Regions from separate parts of the Streptomyces lasalocidi genome, predicted to be linked through region 2. Evidence: predicted binding sites of a transcription regulator. Region 2 holds the regulator's gene; the other holds the start of a gene.
What was found. Region 2 encodes HspR, which represses chaperone genes until heat shock. Its sites were predicted from a motif close to TTGAGNNNNNNNNNCTCAA; they were not measured.

Region 1: a site for HspR is predicted at 4,969-4,987, ahead of lon (endopeptidase La). Genes of this name have one in related genera too.

Annotation. Positions count from the first base shown of each region.
Region 1 covers NZ_SZNQ01000001.1:5,156,068-5,166,626, forward strand. The annotation lists gene E4U91_RS23365 (sensor histidine kinase) at 1-923, opposite strand, end outside; gene E4U91_RS23370 (response regulator transcription factor) at 920-1,660, opposite strand; gene E4U91_RS23375 (spermine/spermidine synthase domain-containing protein) at 1,784-2,479, opposite strand; gene E4U91_RS23380 (rhomboid-like protein) at 2,665-3,531, shown strand; gene E4U91_RS23385 (GNAT family N-acetyltransferase) at 4,149-4,835, opposite strand; gene lon (endopeptidase La) at 5,010-7,442, shown strand; gene E4U91_RS23395 (lysozyme) at 7,556-8,398, opposite strand; gene E4U91_RS23400 (MarR family winged helix-turn-helix transcriptional regulator) at 8,652-9,158, shown strand; gene E4U91_RS23405 (protein phosphatase 2C domain-containing protein) at 9,255-10,043, opposite strand; gene E4U91_RS23410 (sensor histidine kinase) at 10,420-10,559, shown strand, end outside.
Region 2 covers NZ_SZNQ01000001.1:4,142,903-4,153,461, reverse strand. The annotation lists gene clpB (ATP-dependent chaperone ClpB) at 1-172, opposite strand, end outside; gene E4U91_RS18670 (pyridoxamine 5'-phosphate oxidase family protein) at 314-724, shown strand; gene E4U91_RS18665 (Rieske (2Fe-2S) protein) at 879-1,217, opposite strand; gene E4U91_RS18655 (helix-turn-helix transcriptional regulator) at 1,522-2,532, shown strand; gene E4U91_RS18645 (helix-turn-helix transcriptional regulator) at 3,086-4,126, opposite strand; gene E4U91_RS18640 (hypothetical protein) at 4,358-4,939, shown strand; gene E4U91_RS18635 (sugar ABC transporter substrate-binding protein) at 5,074-6,177, opposite strand; gene E4U91_RS18630 (fibronectin type III domain-containing protein) at 6,474-8,510, shown strand; gene E4U91_RS18625 (heat shock protein transcriptional repressor HspR) at 8,600-9,046, opposite strand; gene dnaJ (molecular chaperone DnaJ) at 9,052-10,227, opposite strand; gene grpE (nucleotide exchange factor GrpE) at 10,285-10,559, opposite strand, start outside.

The DNA of each region.
Region 1 (10,559 bases), 1.0 Mb from region 2:
TCGAAGACCCGGTGCCACTCGGAGCGCGGGATGCCCGGTCCCTCGTCCATGACCTCCAGCTCCAGCGACTCCGGCTGCGGCCCGCGCCGCGCCCTGACCGTCACGCGCCCGTGCGGCGGGCTGTGCTTGACCGCGTTGTCGATGAGGTTCGCCACCACCTGGTGGATGCGCTCGGGGTCCGCGAGCGCGGTCAGCTCCGGCGGCGAGACGTCCAGGTGCAGGTGCACGTCGGTCCGCGTGTGACTGCCCGAGCCCGACGCCATCCCCGCGCGCGCCGAGGCCACCATGTTGGCCTCCTTCAGCACGCCCGACAGGTACGGCCACACCTCGAAGCGCCGCTTGCGCAGCGGGACGACGCCGTTGTCCAGGCGGGACAGGTCCAGCAGGGTCTCCACCAGCCGCCCGAGCCGCTCAGTCTGCTTCAGCGCCGTGCGCATCGTCTCCGGGTCGGCCTCCGCGATGCCGTCGACCACGTTCTCCAGCACCGCGCGCAGGCCCGCGATGGGGGTGCGCAGCTCGTGCGAGACGTTCGCCACCAGCTCCTTGCGCTGGCGGTCCTGGGCCTCCAGCTCGTCGGCCATGACGTTGATCGTCTGCGCCAGGTCGCCCAGTTCGTCGCGCCGCCGCTCGCTCACCCGGCGCGTGTAGTCGCCGTCGGAGATGGACCGGGCGACGGTGTTCATCTCCCCCAGCGGGGCGGTCAGCGAGTGCGCCACGAACTGCGTGATCAGCAGCGTGGCGATCATCGAGAAGACCGTGATGAACCGCAGCTCCGTCTTGGTGTGCACGGCGATCACCGACAGGCCCGTGGTGATCAGGACCGACGTGACGACCAGCGCGCCCAGCTTGGTCTTGATCGAGAACGGGCGAACGCCCCCGAAGGGCTCCCCGGGGCTTCTGGGTCCGTCCGGCCCGCCGGTCATGGCGTCGGGGTCTCCAGGGCGTAGCCGACGCCGTGCACCGTGCGGATCCGCTCGGCGCCGATCTTCCGCCGCAGCGCCTTGATGTGGCTGTCGACGGTCCGGGTGCCCGACGCGTCGGCCCAGTCCCACACCTCGGCGAGCAGCTGCTCACGGGAGAGCACCGCGCGCGGGGTGTTGGCCAGGCACACCAGCAGGTCGAACTCGGTCGGCGTCAGGTGCACGTCCTCGGAGCGCACGCGCACGCGCCGCTGGGCGTGGTCGATCTCCAGTTCGCCGAGCCGCAGGATGCCGGTGCGCGGCGTCGAGGCGGCCAGCGCGGCCCGCTCCACCCGGCGCAGCAGCACGTGCACGCGCGCGGCGAGCTCCCGCATCGAGAACGGCTTGGTCATGTAGTCGTCGGCGCCGACGCCGAGCCCGACCAGCATGTCGGTCTCGTCGTCGCGCGCGGTCAGCATCAGCACCGGCACCGGCCGCTGGGCCTGCACGCGCCGGCAGACCTCCAGGCCGTCGAAGCCCGGCAGCATGATGTCGAGGATCAGCAGGTCCGGCTGCCAGGCCTCGGCCGTGTCGACCGCCGCGGGGCCGTCTCCCGCCGTTTGCACGAGGAATCCCTCGGCGCGCAGGCGGGCCGCGATCGCGTCGACGATGGTCGGGTCGTCCTCCACGACCAGCACGCGCCGCTGCGCGCCCTGGGTGGCCGTCGTCGTTCCGCTGTGCGAGGTGTGTGTCTGCTCCATCGCCCGCCCCTGAGATTGCTTACCCGGGATCCGTGGGGTGATCCCATGTCTGCGCATGACTGCGATTGACGCTTGAATGATCGGCGCCAAGGCAGCAGCGTACGGGGAGTCGCCGCGCCTTTGCTATCCAGGTCGGACGCCGAGGTGCACCACGTCCGGCACGCCTCGGGCAACCGGGATCTCTTCGGTACGCACCTGCGGGAACCCGGCATTCCGCAAGGTTCCCTCGAATTCCGCAGACGGCTGCGCGGACCACACGGCGAGCACCCCGCTGGGTCTCAACACCCGCGCGCAGGAGGCGAGTCCGGCCGGTGCGTAGAGCCCGTCGTTGTCCTCGGTGACCGTCCAGCCGGGCCCGTTGTCGATGTCGAGGCACAGCGCGTCGAACGTGTCCGATGTCTCATGGAGATAAGCGACCAGATCCGCCTCGGCGACCGTCACGCGCGGGTCGGCGAGCGCGTCCCGGGACACCGCGCCCAGCGGGCCCTCGCGGTGCCAGTCGACGACCGCCCGCTCGCGCTCCACCACGGTGATCCGCCCCCAGCGGGGTTCGGCGGCGGCGTGTGCGAGCGAGAATCCCACGCCGAGCCCGCCGATCAGGACGTGCGGTGCGGGCCGGTCGTCCAGCGCGGCCAGCGCCGCGTCGACCAGCAGCCGCTCCGAGCGGCCGTCGGAGGTGTCCATGAGGAAACAGCCGTTGGCGATGATCTGCAGGACCTCCCCGTGCCGGCGCAGCACCACCTCGCCGTGCGGGCCCGTACGACGGTCCAGGACTCGGGGGGTCTCTGAGCCGAGGGGAAGTTCGTCGGAGAGGGGCATCGGCCCATCCTGGCACTTACGTGACCGATTGTTGACGGAGTTTGTGCACGTCATCCGAGTGGGGGAGGGAAGCCGTACGCGGAGCACCTTGAGAGGTTGCTGAGAATCGCCGGTGACGTGGCCGCGGTCACAGACAGCGGGCCCCCGCGCGGCGAAGGCTGGCGGCAACGGAAGGAGCGCCTCAGGTGGAACGCACCGCACCGCCGGACCCGTCGCCCCGCGCGACACCACGGGTTCCCGCGCCCCCGCAGGCCCATGGACGGCCCCCCGGACCGCTGGACGGGATGCCCCGCCAGTGGACCCCCGAGCGGGAACCCGGGCCGGCCCGGCCGGACGCGCCCGAGGCCGGCCCCGCCCCGCGCGGCCCGAGCCCCTGGTACCTCCTGCCGACCCCGACCGCCACCCCCTTCACCTTCTGGTACGCCGTCCTCCTCGCCGTCACCTCCTGCGTCGCCACGTACGCCGACCCTTCGCTCGTGCACGCCCTGCACCAGGGCTCCAGCACGGACGTGGCCCACCTGCTGCGGGCCCCGGTGCCCGTGCTGGCGGCCAGCGCGCTGTGGGTGGCGGGCGGCTTCGTCTCGCCGTTCGCCGTGGGCTTCGTGGTCGTGCTCACCGCGCTCGAACGGCGCCTCGGCGGGCTGCGCACGGCGGCCGTGTTCGTCGCCGGGCACGCCCTGGCCACGCTGGCCACCGAGGGGCCGGTCGGCCTCGCGGTCCTCGCCGGGCACCTGCCCGGCACCTCGCTGCACCGCCTCGACTACGGCATCAGCTTCGGCGTGGCCGCGAGCGTGGGGGCCCTGTCCGGGCTGCTCGCGCCGTGGCTGCGGTGGCCGCTGCTCATCACCTTCGGGGGCCTGCTGCTGCAGGACCTGGTCGCCTTCACCGACCCGCTGACCAACTGGGGACACCTCATCGCCCTCGCGGTGGGCGTGGCCCTGTGGCCGACGGTGCGCGGGTGGCGGACGGACCGGGAGACGGCCACGGAACGGCCGGCGGAGCCGGGGCCCGGGCGGACGGACCGGCCGACGGTGCGCGCCACGGCGGCGTAGGGCACGAGCGGCTGCTTCACGCGGAGTTCGAGGGGGGGCTGACGCGCAGGGCGAGTCTGCGCACCCGGCACCGGGAACCGGGACGCGGATGCGGCCGGCCGGCTCCCGCGGCCGGCCGACGGGCGACGGCCCGGGGCCCGCCGGGACAGGTGCCGCGAGCGGGGCGGGCGCCGCCGCCGTGCTCGGAGCGGGCGCCATGGCCGGGACAGGTGCCGTGACCCGGGCCGCCGTCACGCGAGCGGCCGCTGCCCTGCCGGGCCGCCGTCCCGCGAGCGGTTGCCCTGCCGGGCCGCCGTCCCGCGAGCGGCTGCCCTGCCGGGCCGCCAAGCTGCCGGGCCGCCCGCACGCCGGCCGCAACCGCCCGCGTGCCGCAGCCACCTGGGCCACCTGCTCGCCCGCGCCCGCCGCTCGGGCTGTCTGCTCACCCGCCCGCAGCTCGGGCCGCCGCGCGCTTTCGCCCGCCACCCGGCCACCCCTTCAGGGCCGCCGCCCCGCCAAGCCGCCGGGCCGACGGCCCACCACCCGCGCCCACCCGCGTGCCGCCGCCGCCCGCGCCGCCTGCTCGCCCCGCACGCCGCCCGGACCGCCCGCCGGCCCCAGTCCGCCGCCCGCGCCGCCTACTCGCCCCCGTCCTCGTCCTCCACCCCCATGAACTTCGCGCTGGTCAGGACCGCCTCCACCCGCCAGCCCAGTGCCTCGTACAGCGCCCGCCCGTCGGGGGTGGCCGCGAGGACGCCGCGGCGCGCTCCCGTCGTGACCGCCGTGGCCAGCAGACGCCGTACCACCAGGCCGCCCAGGCCCCGGCGCCGGTGGGCCGGTGCCGTCTCGATGCGGTCGACGACCGCCTGCGCCCCGGTCGGCACGATCTGGCCGCGGGCCGCGAGGGAGCCGTCCGGCGCGGTGACCAGGACCTTGGTCACGCCGCCCCGGGTCCAGTCGCGCACGGCGTAGCCGACCGGCACCGTGCCTCCGCCGTCGGGCACGGCGGCACCGGAGGGCGGCGCCAGCGGGACCGTCATCAGGTAGCCCGGCTCGGGGTCGACCCACCAGCCAGGGCCCAGCCACGCCGAGACGTCCCCGGGGTCCCGGAACGCCTTCAGCCAGACGCCCGCCCCGGTCACCTCGCCCGCGACCTTGCGCACGACCGCCTCCTCCACGCCCTCGCCGATCGCGCCGAGGACGTGCCGGGACACGTGCTGGACGTCCCCGACGTCGATGGTCACGCCCCAGGGCCGCGGCTGCGGGGGTGCGGCCCCGCGCGACACGACCCACCCGTCGACCCATGCCCGTACGATCTCGTGCACACCCGCCTCCGTAACAACCCCTCGGCCAGGTCACCTCTTACACGGCTGACGATATGCGCCCGCTCGCCCCCTTCCCCACCCTTGATCGCTCACAGCGAACACGGCCCTGGGAACATTCGGAGGCTCACGTGCATTGAGTCGGCATAACTCAACTTGACTGCCGAAGGGGAGATCATGGCTGCTGAGTCCGCAGCGTTCACACCGCTCACCCTGCCTGTGCTGCCGCTCGACGACGAGGTGGTGCTGCCCGGGATGGTGGTTCCGCTGGACCTCAACGACGCCGACGTGCGCGCCGCGGTGGAGGCCGCCCAGGCCGCCGCCCGCTCCGAGCCCGGGAAGCCGAAGGTCCTCCTCGTCCCCCGCGTCGACGGCACCTACGCCGGCACCGGCGTGCTGGGCACGGTCGAGCAGGTGGGCCGGCTGGCCGACGGCGACCCCGGCGCCCTGATCCGCGGCCGCGGCCGCGTGAAGATCGGCGCGGGCACCACCGGCCCCGGCGCGGCGCTGTGGGTCGAGGGCACCCGGATCGACGAGTCCACCCCCGATCCGCTGCCCGGCCACGTCACCGACCTGGTCAAGGAGTACAAGGCCCTGGCCACCGCCTGGCTCCGCAAGCGCGGCGCCTGGCAGGTCGTGGACCGCGTGCAGGCCATCGACGACGTCTCCGCCCTCGCCGACAACTCCGGTTACTCGCCCTTCCTCACCACCGAGCAGAAGGTCGAGCTGCTGGAGACCGCCGACCCGGTGGCCCGGCTGAAGCTCGCCACCCAGCAGCTGCGCGACCACCTCGCGGAGCAGGAGGTGGCCGAGACCATCGCCAAGGACGTCCAGGAGGGCGTCGACAAGCAGCAGCGCGAGTTCCTGCTGCGCCGCCAGCTGGAGGCCGTGCGCAAGGAGCTGCGCGAGCTCAACGGCGACGGTTCCAAGGATTCGGCCGAGGAGTCCGACGACTACCGCGCCCGCGTGGAGGCCGCCGACCTGCCGGAGAAGGTCCGCGAGGCGGCCCTGAAGGAGGTCGACAAGCTGGAGCGGTCCAGCGACCAGTCCCCGGAGGGCTCCTGGATCCGCACCTGGCTGGACACCGTCCTCGAACTCCCGTGGAACGAACGGACCGAGGACGCCTACGACATCCAGGGCGCCAAGGCGGTCCTGGACGCCGAGCACTCCGGTCTGGAGGACGTCAAGGAGCGCATCACCGAGTACCTGGCCGTGCGCAAGCGGCGCGCGGAGCGCGGCCTCGGCGTCGTCGGCGGGCGGCGCGGCGGTGCCGTCCTGGCGCTCGTCGGCCCGCCCGGCGTCGGCAAGACCTCGCTCGGCGAGTCGGTCGCCCACGCCATGGGCCGGACGTTCGTCCGCGTCGCCCTCGGCGGCGTGCGCGACGAGGCCGAGATCCGCGGCCACCGCCGTACGTACGTCGGCGCGCTGCCCGGCCGGATCGTGCGGGCGATCAAGGAGGCCGGGTCCATGAACCCGGTGGTCCTGCTCGACGAGATCGACAAGGTGGGCTCGGACTTCCGCGGCGACCCCGCGGCCGCGCTCCTGGAGGTGCTGGACCCGGCGCAGAACCACACGTTCCGCGACCACTACCTGGAGGTCGAGCTCGACCTCAGCGACGTGGTGTTCCTGGCCACGGCGAACGTCCTGGAGGCCATCCCGGAAGCCCTGCTCGACCGCATGGAGCTGGTCCGCCTGGACGGCTACACCGAGGACGAGAAGGTCGTCATCGCCCGCGACCACCTGCTCCCGCGCCAGCTGGAGCGGGCGGGCCTGAGCAAGGACGAGGTGACCCTGGACGAGAGCGCGCTGCGCAAGCTGGCCGGCGAGTACACCCGCGAGGCGGGCGTGCGCACCCTGGAGCGCTCCATCGCCCGGCTGCTGCGCAAGGTGGCCGCCCAGCACGAACTGGGCCGGCGGGAGCTGCCGTTCACCCTCACCGACGCGGACCTGCGGTCCCTGCTCGGCCGGCCGCACCACGTGCCGGAGTCGGCCCAGGACCCGGCCGAGCGCCGTACGGCGGTGCCCGGCGTGGCCACCGGCCTGGCGGTGACCGGGGCGGGCGGCGACGTGCTGTTCGTCGAGGCGTCGCTGGCCGACCCGGAGACGGGCGGCGCGGGGCTGACCCTGACCGGTCAGCTCGGCGACGTGATGAAGGAGTCGGCGCAGATCGCGCTGAGCTTCCTGCGCAGCCACGGCGCCGAACTGGAGCTGCCGGTCGCCGACCTGAAGGACCGGGGCGTGCACATCCACTTCCCGGCGGGCGCGGTCCCCAAGGACGGCCCGAGCGCCGGCATCACCATGACCACGGCCCTCGCGTCGCTGCTGTCGGGCCGTCTGGTCCGCACGGACGTGGCGATGACCGGCGAGGTCTCGCTGACCGGGCGGGTGCTGCCGATCGGCGGGGTGAAGCAGAAGCTGCTCGCCGCGCACCGGGCGGGCGTCACCACGGTGATCATCCCCAAGCGCAACGAGCCCGACCTGGACGACGTCCCGGCGGAGGTGCTGGACAAGCTCGACGTCCACACCGTCACCGACGTCCGCCAGGTCCTGGAACTGGCGCTGGCCCCCGCCACCAGCGGGGCGGCGCCGGAGGTGCCGGCCGCCGCGTGACGGGGACGGCCGGCCGACGGAAGGCCCGGGTTCCCCTGCGGGGGTCCGGGCCTTCCCGGTGCCGGCCGGCCACCCCCGGCCGGCCCCGTCAGCCGCCGGCCGGCCGGGGCCCGTCAGCCGTTGGCCAGTGCCTGGACGCGGTCCAGGGCCCCGTTGAACTTGTCGTGGTCGCCGACCGTCGGGCCGGTGGAGGTGTACTGCCACATCGTGTAGTAGCCCCAGCCGGCCGGCAGGGTCCCCGGGTCGGCGGCGTAGCGGGCGATCCACAGCGGGTTGGTGGCGGCGAAGCCGGCGTAGTTGCCCGTGCACTGGGTCCACCAGCTGGTGGCCGTGTAGATGACGGCGTCGCGGCCGGTGCGGGCCCGGTACTGGGTGAGGAAGTCGCGGATCCAGGTCACCATCGCGCTCTGGGTCCTGCCGTAGCAGGCGGCGCCGTACGGGTTCCACTCGATGTCGAGGACGCCGGGCAGGGTCCGGCCGTCGCGGGACCAGCCGCCGCCGTGGTCCACGAAGTAGTTGGCCTGGGTCGCCCCGCCGGTCGTGTCCGGGGTCGCGAAGTGGTACGAGCCGCGGATCATGCCGACGTCGTAGGCGCCGTTGTACTGCTGGGCGAAGGAGGTGTTCTGGTAGTACGTGCCTTCGGTCGCCTTGGTGTACGCCCAGCGCACCCCGCTGCCCCACAGGGTGGACCAGGCGACGTTGCCCTGGTGGGCGGAGACGTCCACGCCCTCCGTCTGGGTGGCGTCACCGGGGACCGGGGTGCCGCTCCGCCCGTCGTGGGCGAGGACGCCCATGCCCATCTCGGCGGAGCCGCGGGCGGGCACGGCCGCCGCGGTGGCGGAGGCGGGGGAGGCGGGCAGGAGCAGGGCGCCGAGGGCGGCGAAGGCGCCCAGGGTGGCGGCCAGGACGGCGGTGGCCGGTCTCGTGGGGGTGGCGCCGGATCTGTGCACGGGCATGACGTACCTCCGGGGGAGTGGTGGGGGGAACGCGGATCTCGTGCCGGGCGGTGCGCGGTCACCCGTCCGGCATGTATGGCGTGGTCATGCCAGGATGGGGGCGCGTTGACGACGCTACGCACGTAGAACGGCCCCTGAGAAGGGGGTCCGGGAGCTGCCGTTGGTCTACGCCTGCGAAATACTGACGGAGCTGGGGCGATGGCCGGCAGTGGCGGAAACTTTCAGGTACGGGAAACCGGGCAGGGGTGCTGACGTGCACGACGACGCGAACGGCGACGCGAAGGACGCGGCGGACCGCGCCGCACGACGAGGCGGCCCGGCCGGCGGCGCCGACCCCGAGTTCCTCTCGCTGGAGCGGGAGTTGACGGTGCTGCTGCGCCGCGCCCGCGCCAACCAGGGGGAGATGGCCCGCGAGGTCCACCCCGACCTGGAGCCCGCCGCGTACGGGCTGCTCATCCGGCTGGACGAGCTGGGCCGCCAGCGCGCCACCGAACTGGCCGCCTACATCGGCGTCGGCAAGGCCACCATGTCCCGCCAGCTGCGCGCCCTGGAGGAGCTGGGACTGCTCGCCCGCGAACCCGACCCCGCCGACGGCCGCGCCTGGCTGGTCGACCTCACCGAGGAGGGACGCTCCCGGGTCGGCCGCGTGCGCGAGGCCCGCCGCGCCCGCTACGTCAGCCAGCTCGCCCACTGGGACCGCCGCGAGGTCGCGGAACTGGCCCGCCTGCTGCACCAGCTGAACCGGGTCATGGAGAAGTAGCGCCCCGGCCACGGCCCTTGACGGCCGTCGGGACGCGCGCCGCCCGCGCCGACTACGCCAAGGCCGCAGCGGTCGTCCTCACCACGGGAGTCCGCGTCACAGCCGGGCGAACACCACCGTGGCGTCGTCGTGGGTCTTGCCGCGGCCCAGGAAGGTGCGGCTGTCCCGGTCGGCCCGCTCCCGTTCCCGCACCCGCCGCACCAGGGCGCGGGCGCCCTCGTCGCGGACCAGGGTGAACAGGTCCGTCCAGTCGCCCTCGCGGAACATCTCCGCCCAGCGCGCCGCGCCGTCCGACAGCCCGGCCAGCGCGCGGACCCGGTCCCGGGGGAGGCTCCCGGTCACCGCCCTCTCCGCCACCGCCGGGTCCGCGGCCGCGGTGAAGAAGCCGCCCTCCTTGTTGCGCACCCGGGTGTCCACGATCGCGTCGCTCGCCAGCAGAGCGCGGGGCAGCCGGGCGAGCCGGTCGTCGAGCACCGGGGTGACCGTGCCGTCGGGCGCCTGGAGGAGCAGGGCGCAGTCGGAGAGCACCAGGTACTCGACCGCGTCCCCGGACCAGCGCGCGACCGCCACGGTTGCCTGCGGCGTACGCGGGTGAGAAAGGTCACAGGTGCCCGCATGGGCCGCGGCGGTACGGGAAATGGCGCGGGACAGGGCCTCGGCCAGCGGAACATCCGGGAGGGAAACGGTCAGTTCGGTCAGGGCCCCGCCCAGCCGCGCCGTGAACCAGGGGACCGAATGCAGACAGCCCGTCGCGCTCCTCGGCGGAGTCACGCCGTCGAGGACGACGAGCGAACCGCCCTGCCCGGAGGCGGGAAGCCCGACGCTCGCGAAGTCCTCGTTGGGGCAGGAGGAGTCCCCGGGCTCCGAGACGAGTTCCGTATGCATCCGGCCAGTCTGCACGACGTCTTCACAGACCCCGCGAAAGGCTTGCATCGGTTGCCCGTCGGGCGCACCGACGCAGGTCAGGCGCCGGTTTTGGGCGGGATTGCAGGGCTCCGGGAAGGCGTGGCGGCGAATATTGCCAAAGCCCGCCGCAGACGTCCAACCGGCCCGCGGGACAAGGCCGTCGCACGCGCCAGAGGAACTTGCCCGCCAACTCCCCTCCGATGTTCACTCCTTCGGGTGGCGGCGCAGGCGATGAGCGATGACCGCCCACCGGCACTGGGAGGGTCGGGAACCGGAACCGTACCGGGGCGTGGGCGTCATGTGACGGAGCGTCACCCGGACCCGATGGGTACACGAGTCAGGAATGCGAGCACCGGTGCAGAAAACGCGGCCTCGGCGCACAGGCAGGCAGTCGGCCCCCGAGGGGCAGGCGCAGACCCCCGTCGGCAAGGGCCGTCCGACCCACGTGCGCAACCGCCTGATCGTCGCGGTGGCCGTGGTGGCCGCCGCCATCGT
Region 2 (10,559 bases):
CCTGGTCGGCCTCGACGGCCGCCAGCAGGTCCACGATGTTCTCGTTGTCCTGACCCTGGAGCAGGGCCAGCAGCAGGTGGGCGGGGGTGAGGTCCGGGTTGCCCTCGGTCACGGCCCGGTTGCTGGCCGCGTTGATCGCGTCCCGGCTCCGGTTGGTCAGCTCGGCGTCCACGGTCTGCTTCTCCTCCTTGCGTCAGCGGTCGGTGCCACGTCGTCCGGCGTTCCCGTACTGACTCAGTCAACGTACACAAAGTTGAGTCTATTCCACTCAAGGCTCGATGCGGGAGGGCCGGGGCGGCTAAGTTCGGCGGTCATGACGAACCAACGGGACCCGGGTGCGCCGGACGAGCCGTATCTCACCTTCTGGCGCGAGCGGCACCTGTGCACGCTGACGACCACGCGCCCCGACGGCAGCCCGCACGTGGTGCCGGTGGGCGTGACCTACGACCCGGAGCGGCGGCTGGCCCGTGTGATCGCGGACCGGGCGAGCCGGAAGGTGCGCAACGTGCTGGCGGCCGGCCCGGACGGCGCACGGGTCGCGGTGTGCCAGGTCGACGGGCGCCGCTGGGCGACGCTGGAGGGCCGCGCGACGGTCAGCGAGGACCCGGAGCGGGTGGCGGAGGCGGTACGGCGCTACGCCGAGCGCTACGGGCGCACCCCGCGCCCCAACCCCACCCGGGCGGTGATCGAAATCGCCCTGACCCGGGCGATGGGACAGGGCTGACCCGATACGACCCGTCGTTTTCCGGCCAGTGACGGGATCGGCGGACAGCGGGACATTTCCCCGCACAACACAGCGGCGTCACCGTGTTCAGGTCACGGTGACGCCGCTGCGGGGGGAAGCACCTGAGGCGATCTGTTACGACGGGGGAATCGCGTCAGGCACTGCGGGGGGTGGCTGAGATGGTGCGCGGGGCAGTGGGGGCCGCCGGCTCGTCCAGCTCGTGGTCGCGCTGGTCGAGGTTGACGAAGATCATGCCGTACCGGATCGCGCACCGGACCGGCTGCGGCGCCCCCCGAGGCCGCCGCAGACACCGGTACGCCCGTACGTCGTCGTCCTCGTCCCGCGTGACGACGACCGGCTCGCCGAACACGGTGACCATCAACGAGTCGCCGCTGTGGGGGATGGCGGTGACCAGGTCGATGAAGTGCCAGCCGGAGCGGTAGGCGGTGGCCATCTCGCGGCGGAAGCTGCGGTCGTCGGGAGGTGTCGTCATGTCAGGACCAAATACTGTCGTTGGGGGTGGCCACGACCCCGTCGGCCTCGTCGGTGGGGCCGGCGGACTGGACCACAACAGACCACCGGCTGTCCGCTTGTGCGTCGCCCTTCGCAGTGGAGAGGCCATTCAGAGTCCCGAAGGCCACAACGGCGGAGAAGGCGGCGACAAGCACCGAGCGAAGCATTCTCTTACGCATAGTCGGCTTCGTCCTCACTTGAAGGTCCCCTCATTCCCCCGTCGCGTAAGACGATGGCTCATTCAGGCACGTCATGACCACACAATCGGTGCATCATGTTCCTGCATGTTCAGGACCCTGGGGGGTGGAGATTTGACAACAAATCCGGCTAAAGCGACACATCCCCACGCCATCACTGAACTGTGCGAGGAGGGAGGGCGCCTCTACGCCCACGCGCTGCGCACCGGGCGAATCGCCCGCGCGGAGGTGGAGACGGCCCCCTGCCTGATGGAGTTCGCGCTGCTCCACCCCGACCCGGACGACGCGGGCTGGCTGCGCCCGGTTCCCCCGACGGTGGCACTGGCGCAACGGCTGAATCCGATCGAACGGGAGATCACCGAGCGCCGGCGCACCTCCATCGAGCTGGCCGGGGTCTTCGAGCCGTTCATGGCGCTCAGCGCCCAGGACACGGCCCCCACCCACGCCATCACCGTGCTGGAGGGCCTGGACCGCATCAACGCGTCCCTGGACCTGGCCGCCGACCAGTGCCGCAACGAGATGCTCACCGTGCAGCCCAGCGCCCGCCACCCCGAGCGCCGGGTCATCGAGGGCCTGGAGCGCGACCAGACCCTGATCGACCGCGGGGTGCGCATCCGCACCCTGTACCAGCACACCGCCCGCTACAGCCCCGAACGGCTGGCCTACGTCGACCGCTTCGCCAACGGCAAGGCGGAGTACCGCACCATCGACGAACTGGTCGAGCGGCTGATCATCTGCGACGAGACGGTCGCCTTCATCCCCATACGCGACGACCGTCAGGTCGCCCTCGAACTGCGCCACCCCGGGCTGGTGCAGTACCTGGTGAAGGTCTTCGAGTTCATGTGGAGCCGCGCGGTCCCGCTGACCGCCGGCGCGCCCTACGAGACCGCCCCCGACGGCATCACGGAGATCCAGCACTCCATCGCCAAGCTCCTCGTCGAGGGCCACGTCGACGAGGCCATCGCCCGCCGCCTGGGGATGAACGTCCGCACCTGCCGGGCCCACATCGCCAAGCTCGCGACGGCGTTGGGCAGCGGCAGCCGGGCCCAACTGGGGTACTTGATAGCGCAGTCGGGAATCCTGGAGCAGGACACCTAGGACCGGGGCGGGAGCCGGACGTCGCCGGGGGCCAGCTTTTGACGGGCGCCGGCTTGTGAGGCGCGTCGGTTCGTGAGGCGCGCCGGACCTGTCACTGGGGTCGGCTCGCGGCGGGTGCCGGACCGTATTACGGGGCCCGCATGTGACAGGTGCCGGACCGGGCCCCGGCGGCCAGCTTTTGACACGCGGCGGACCGGGCCACCGGCGCCGGCGCGTGACGGGTGCCGAACCAGGCCCCGGCGGCCAGCTTTTGACACGCGCCAGACCGGGCCACGGGCGCCGGCGTGTGACAGGTGCCGAACCAGGCCCCGGCCGCCAGCTTTTGACACGCGGCGGACCGGGTCACGGGGGCCGGACCGGGTCACGGGGGCCACACGGGCCCCGGAGGTCCCTAGGGGGTGTCTTGCCGATCAGGCCGGATCAGGGAGCGGCGTCTGGCGCCGTGCATCGCAAGGCGGAGGAGGGCGGCGATGCGGAGCATCGGCAACCGACGACAACGCGGCGAGGTGCGGTGCCAGGCGCCGCGAGCCCGGCGTGATCGGCAAGACACCCCCTAGCGGCCCGTGCGGGAGCCCTGGCCCGGCACGGTGACCTGGGTGAGGTCCACGGGCTCCTGGGGGCCGTCCAGGCCCACCTGGGCGATGCGCACACCGAGTTGGGTGCGGCTGGCCGCGCCGAGGGTCTCCGAGAGCCGGGCGATGTGGGCCCGGCAGGTGCGGACGCTGATGCCGAGGCGCTCGGCGATCACCGCGTCCTGGTGGCCCTCCGCCAGCAGCGCCGCGATGGACTGCTCGCGGTGGGAGATGCCCTCGATGCGGGTGTCGGGCAGCGGGGCGGTCAGCGGGATCGCCAGCCGCCACAGCCGCTCGAACACCGTGACCAGGTAGCCGACCAGCGCCGGGTGGCGCAGCTCCAGCGCCATCGTGCGGTCGGTGTTGGCGGGGATGAAGGCGACCGTGCGGTCGAAGAGGATCAGCCGGTCGATCACCTCGTCCAGCGAGCGCGCCTCGACCGCCTCGCCCATCAGCTCCAGGTAGTTGAGCAGGCCCTGCCCGTGCCGGGCCACGTGGGTGTAGAGATCGCGCATGTGCACGCCCCGGCCGCGCAGGGTGAGCGCCCGGTGCAGGCCCTCCGCCAGCTCGTCCTCGCGCCGGATGCCGCCGGGCTGGACGGTCAGCACCTCGCGGGTGCACGCCTCCGTGGCCTCGTCCATCGCGGCCTGGATCCGGGACAGCCCTTCCAGGACGCGGATCGCCGAGCCCTCGCCGGCCGGAGCGGCCGGTGCGGAACCGCCCAGGCCCGCGTACCACTCGTAGGCGGCCACCGCCGTGCCCACCCGGCGCTGGCTCGCGCTGACGTCCTCGTAGAGCCCGCGCAGCAGCCGGGTCATGACCTCCTGCGGGGAGGTCGGCACCAGCCAGTCCATGTCGTCGGGGTCGGGGTGCAGCAGGGCCAGGTCCAGCAGGCAGGGCACCTGGCCGGCGTCACGGCGCGGCACCCGGCCGCGCCGTACGGCCCGGGAATACACGCGATCCCCGGCCTCGCACAGTCGGTCGGCACCGTGAGGATGCTCCTCCGTCCCGGTCCCGGCCATCGCCCATACCACCCCCGCTGCGCGCCTGTTCCGCGACGCCACTATGCGCGGCCCGGACCAGCTCCGCAACACGGCTGCCCCCGGCGGCCACAAGGGAAACCGCCGCTTTGACAGGTTTTCGCACCGCCTCGTACCCACCCCCGCGCGCCGCCGTGCAACAAGCTGTCGTCCGGGCGCTCCAGGAGCGATCAGCCCCTCCCCTTCCGGCCCGGTCCGGCGGACAATCGGCGGATGGCGACGAGGCCGGTGGTGGCGGGGATGACGTGCGCGGTCGTGCTGGGTGTCCTGGCCGGCACGGCCGGCTGCGGCGGCGACGGACCCACGGGGACGGGGACCGAGGGGCGGACGGGGCAGGCGTCCGCGTCGGCCTCGCAGCGGCCCTCCCGCCCCTACCGGGACGGGCACCTCACCTTCACCCTGCTCGACCTGCGCTGCGGGCTGACCGCGGTGGCCGGGTCGCACAGCGAGGCCCAGCCGGACGGGCAGTTCTGTTCGGCGCGGCTGCGGGTCGACAACCAGGACCCGAACTTCCACACCTACGTCGCGGCGCGGCAGCGCCTGGCGGGCGTGACCGGCCCCCGCGCCCGGCCCGACGCCTTCGCCATGGCCGTACGCCGCCAGCACGAGGAGGTCGAGATCGGCGGCCACGACCTCATGGAGGTCGAGCTCTGGTACGACGTCCCGCGCGACGCCCGGGTCACGGGCCTGCGGGTGACGGGTGACCGCGACCCGTCGGGCTACCTCAGCACCCGCCCCGCGGACCACGCGCCGGACGGCGTACTGATCCGCCGGGAGCCGCTGAGCGGTCCCTGACGGGCCCGGGAACGGTCCCGGACCGACGAGTTCCGGCCGAATGCCGGAACGTCAGATTCCGGCCGTTCGGCGGCTGTCCGGATCCGGTCGGCCGACGGCCGTCCGGATCCGGCCCCTCCGGGCCGCAGGGCCGGCTACTTCAGGCCGATGGTCTGGCAGGCCGCCTTGTACTTGCCGGTGCAGATGTCCGACACCTTGAAGATGCCGTCGGCGACCACGGTGTCCTTGATGTTGCTCTTGGTCAGCGCGACCACGGTCACCAGCTGCGCCGGGATGTTCTTGTCGGTCGGGCTGTCGACCTTGTCGCGGGTGAGCGCGTCGAACTGGATGTCACGGCCCTGGACCTTGGCGACGGCCATCTCCGCAGCGGCCTCCGCCTCCTGCGGGTAGGGCTTGTACACGCTCATGTACTGCTCGCCGCTGATGATCCGCTGCACGGCCTCCAGTTCGGCGTCCTGGCCGGTGACCGGCGGGAGTTCGCTGACGCCGGCCTCCTTCAGGGCCTCGATGGCCGCGCCCGCCATGGCGTCGTTGGCGGAGTAGACACCGGCGATGCTGCCCTTGCCGATCTTGGCGATCGCCTCGGCCATCTCCTTCTTCGCCAGCTCCGGCTTCCACTTGTCCGTGTCGTAGGTCGCGGCGATGGTCACCCGGCCGTTGAGCTCGGACAGCGCGCCCTGCTTGAACTGACCTGCGTTCGGGTCGGTGGGCGAGCCGTTGATCATGACGATCTTGTCGGTGGCGTCGGGCGAGCCCATGCCCTCGACCAGGGTGCGCCCCTGCACCTCGCCGACGAGTTCGTTGTCGAAGGAGACGTAGGCGTCGATCGGCCCCTGCGCGAGACGGTCGTAGGCGATGACCGGGATGCCCGCGTCCTTGGCCTTCTTGACGGTGTCGGCGATCGCCTCGGCGTCGACCGCGTCCAGCAGGATGACGTCGACCTTGTCGTCGATCATCTTCTCCATCTGCTGGACCTGCTTGTCCGGGTCCGCCTCACCGTTGGCGTAGACGGTCCTGCCCTCGTCCCGCGTCAGGGACTTCACCTTGGCCTGGATGATGGGGTAGTCGAACCGCTCGTAGCGGGTGTTCGTCGTCTCCGGCATCAGCACGCCGACCGTGATGCCGTTGCCCTTGGTGGGACTTGCGTCGGCCCCGTCCTCCGTCGCGTTCAGCACGCCGCAGCCGGCGAGCGAGAGGGTCATCGTGGCGGCGACCACAGCGATGGCTATTCGACGCATTAAGGGGCTCACTTCGAGTGCGTTCGGGGCATGGGGCAAGTCGACCCAGGTGTCTGAAAAGACAACGCGGCCAGCCGTACCGGCGTCAAGCGGAACTACTTAACGAGATGACAACATCACGCTCCGCTCAGCGGGTGAAGACGCATGGAGACGAAGCGGAATCACCTCCTGACGCCCTTTACGGACCCTTCACCAGCGGGACTTCACGACCCGGCAAAAATCCGTGCAACCAATTCCCTTCCCGGCGCGTCATGATCACGGCGGTTCCCGCCGCCGACCGTCCGACAGGGGAACGAATGAAGCCAGTCAGCCTCGCGACGGCCGTGGTGCTCGCCACGGCCGGCGGCCTGCTCACCGCCGTGGCCGCGAGCCCGGCGTCCGCCGCCACGACCTGCACCGCACCGGTCTACAAGCGGCAGATCTACGCCAACACGAACTTCTCGGGCACCGCCAAGCAGACCGGTTGCGATGCCGCGATCAGCGAGAACTGGGGTACGGGCGCGCCCGCTTCCGGCGTGCCGAGGGACAACTTCTCCGTCCGCTGGTCCGTCACCCGCGACTTCGGCTCCGGCGGCCCCTTCGCGCTGTCCGCGTCCGGTCTGGACGGCATCCGCGTCTACCTCGACGGCAGCCTGAAGATCAGCCTGTGGAAGAACACCTCCACGGCCGTCGGGAAGACCGTCTACCTGACCGTCCCGTCGGGCAAGCACACCCTGCGCGTCGACTACGCGCACTGGACCGGCTCGGCGAAGGTCGCCTTCACCTACACGCCCCGCACCACGGCCACGGTCGACAAGGTGCGCCCCCTCGCCCCGACGGGCACCGCCTGGAACTACCGCGTGGCGGACGCGAACCGGACCACCGCGACGCTGTCCTGGGCCGCCAACAAGGAGATGGACCTGGCCGGTTACCGGGTCTACCGCCAGGCGGCGGGCAGCACCGCCTGGACCCGGATCGGCGCGACCACCACCGCCCGGCGCACCTTCGACGACACCCCGCCGCAGACCGGCCAGTCGTACCGCTACCAGATCCGCGCGTACGACAAGGCGGGCAACGAGTCGGCCGGCACCGCCGCCCTCGGCCCGGTCCCCACGCCCGACCTCACCGCGCCCGCCGCCCCGGTGCTCACCGTCACCAGCTCCGTCGACACCAACACGCTGTCCTGGAAGGCCCCGTCGGACGCGGTCGCCTACTCGGTCTTCCGCAAGAAGTCGGACGAGACGGAGTGGAAGGAGTACACCCCCGAGATCACCACGACCACGTGGAAGGACGACTTCCCGGAGTACGGGAAGCCGTACGACTACAAGGTCCGCGCCTACGACGCCGCCTGGAACCACGCCGACTCGGCCGTGGTGACCGGCCGCACCACCATCGCCGTGCCCCAGCACGTCACGGTCGCCACCCCCGACCAGGGTGCCGTCGTCAGCTGGACCGACCCGGCGGGCAACGACACCGCCGACTACACCGTCCTGCGCTCCCCCGCCACGAGCGCCGCCCGCACCTGGACGAACGTCACCTGTGGCAGCCGCAAGACGGCCACCGACGCGTCCGGCGCCACGGTGCGCACCTGCACCGACAGCAGCGGTGACCGGGGGAAGCCGTACGCCTACGTCGTGCGCCGCAAGGACACCGACGGCCGCTGGTCCTCCCCCTCAGCCGAGACCGTCGTCACCCGCCCCGGCGACGAGGTCGCGCCCCCGGCCGTCACGGGCCTGACCGCCCAGGCGCTGGAGTACGGCGTGCGCCTGCAGTGGCACGCGAGCACGGCGGCGGACCTCGCCGAGTACCGCATCTACGAGCAGCCCGCCGACTTCGACACCCCGCAGTACGTCGGCACGGTGGACGCCACCCGCACGTACGCCACCCTGCGCATGGCGGCGGACGGCGAGCAGAAGCGGTACGTCGTCCTGGCCGCGGACCGCTGGGGCAACGTGGCCTCCTACGTGGGCGACCCCGAGGGCGACGGCACCTACTGGGACCAGCCCGTCGCCGCGGCCAAGATCACCGAGCTCGACCTGCGCCCGACGGCCCAGGCCCCCGAGAACACGGCCTGCGACCTGGACGCCATCGCCCTGGCCTCGGGCGCCGTGCAGGTGGACCCGTACTGCTACGGCGCACGCTTCAAGGAGGCGGACGGCTACCAGGTCTACCGCTGGGACCGCGTGAAGGCCACCTGGACCCGTCTCACCGACGCCCCGGTGACGACCTCCTACTGGACCGACACCACCGCTCCCTCCGGCACCACGCTGTACTACCTGGTGTCCTTCAAGAACGAGGACGGCACGGAGGCCTTCTCCAACGTCGACGACGCGGTCACCGGACCGGCCGTCTGACCCGCCCGCAACGACGGCGAGGGGCCCGGGAGTTCGACTCCCGGGCCCCTCGCCGTGTGCCTGCGTCTGTGCCTGTGTCCGGAGGACCGCTAGTCCTTGGCCTTCTTCGGCCGCCAGACCACCAGCGCGCTGGTCTGCTGGACCTCCTGGTACGGGACCAGGTCGCGGCGGTAGGACGCGTGGACCGCGGCCTCGCGCTGCTGGATGGCCGCCGCGGCGGCGTCCAGGGCCGCCTCCATCTCCGCCACGCGGGACTGGAGCGCGGCCACCTGGTTCTCCAGTTCGATGATCCGCTTGATGCCGGCCAGGTTGACGCCCTCGTCCTGCGACAACTGCTGCACCTGACGGAGCAGTTCGATGTCACGGGCCGAGTAGCGCCGGCCCCGGCCCGCCGTGCGGTCCGGGGAGACCAGGCCGAGGCGGTCGTACTGGCGCAGCGTCTGCGGGTGCAGTCCGGAGAGCTGGGCCGCCACCGAGATGACGTAGACCGGGGTCTCCTCGGTCAGTTCATACGGATTCCGTCGACGGCCTTCCATCTGCGTCATGCTCCCTTCGCGGCCTCGAACAACTCCGCCCGCGGGTCGTCGCCCGCGGTCGCCTCGCGATACGCCTCGAGCGCGTCACGAGCCTTCCCCGACAGGTCGGTGGGGACACTCACCTCGACGGTGACCAGCAGGTCGCCGCGGGTGCCGTCCTTGCGGACCGCCCCCTTGCCCCGGGCGCGCATCGTACGGCCGTTGGGCGTGCCGGGCGGCAGCTTCAGCGTGACCGGCGGACCGCCCAGGGTGGGCACCCTGACCTCGCCGCCGAGCGCCGCCTCCGTGAACGTCACCGGCACGGTGACCGTGAGGTTGTCGCCCTTGCGCCCGAACACCGGGTGCTCGCCGACGTGCACGACGACGTAGAGGTCGCCGGCCGGGCCGCCGCGCTCGCCCGGTGCGCCCTTGCCGCGCAGCCGGATCCGCTGGCCGTCGCTCACCCCCGCCGGAATGCGGACCTGCATGGTCCGGGACGACTTGGCGCGCCCGGAGCCGTGGCAGATCTCGCAGGGGTTCTCCGCGATCAGCCCGCGGCCCTTGCAGTCGGGGCAGGGGTCCGTCAGCGAGAAGCCGCCGCCGGAGCCCCGCGCGACCTGCCCGGTGCCGACGCAGGTCGGGCACACGCGCGGTGTGCCGTTCTTGTCGCCGGTGCCGGAACAGGCCTTGCAGGCCGCCTGCGAGGACATCCGCAGCGGGACCGTCGCCCCCTCGATGGCCTCGGTGAAACTCAGGGTGACCTCGGACTCGATGTCCTGGCCCCGCCGGGGCTGGGTCCGGGTCCCCGCGGCGCCGCCGCGGTTGAACAGGCCCCCGAAGACGTCGCCGAGTCCGCCGCCGAAGCCGCCCCCGCCGCCGCCCTGGGCGGCACCGCCCCCGAAGAGGTCGCCCAGGTCGAAGTTGAAGGAGCCGCCCGCACCCGGGCCGGGCCGGAACCCTCCGTTGCCGAAGAGGGCGCGGGCGTCGTCGTACTCCTTGCGCTTCTTGGGGTCGCCGAGGACGTCGTTCGCCTCGGAGATCTCCTTGAAGCGCTCCTCGGCCTTGACGTTGCCCTTGTTGGCGTCCGGGTGGAACTCGCGCGCGAGCTTGCGGTACGCCTTCTTGATCTCGGCCTCGGTGGCGTCCTTCGGGACGCCGAGGACCTTGTAGTAGTCCTTCTCGATGAAGTCCTTGGTGCTCATCCCCGACGCCCCTCCTTCCTTACGCCAGTGCCTTCAGTGCGTCCGTCGGTGTCGACGTCAGCCCTCCTCCGGGCCACCGTTGTCCTTCGTCGCGGAGTCCTCCGCCGCGGCCTCGCCCTGCTCCTCGGCCTTGACCGTCTGCGCGCCGGGCTGGGGCTCGGCGACCGCGACCCGCGCGGGGCGGATCGTGCGCTCGCCGATGCGGTACCCCGGCTGCAGGATGGCCACGCACGTGGTCTCCGTGACGTCCGGCGCGTAGGAGTGCATCAGGGCCTCGTGGATCGTCGGGTCGAAGGGCTCGCCCTCCTTGCCGAACTGCTGCAGGCCCATCT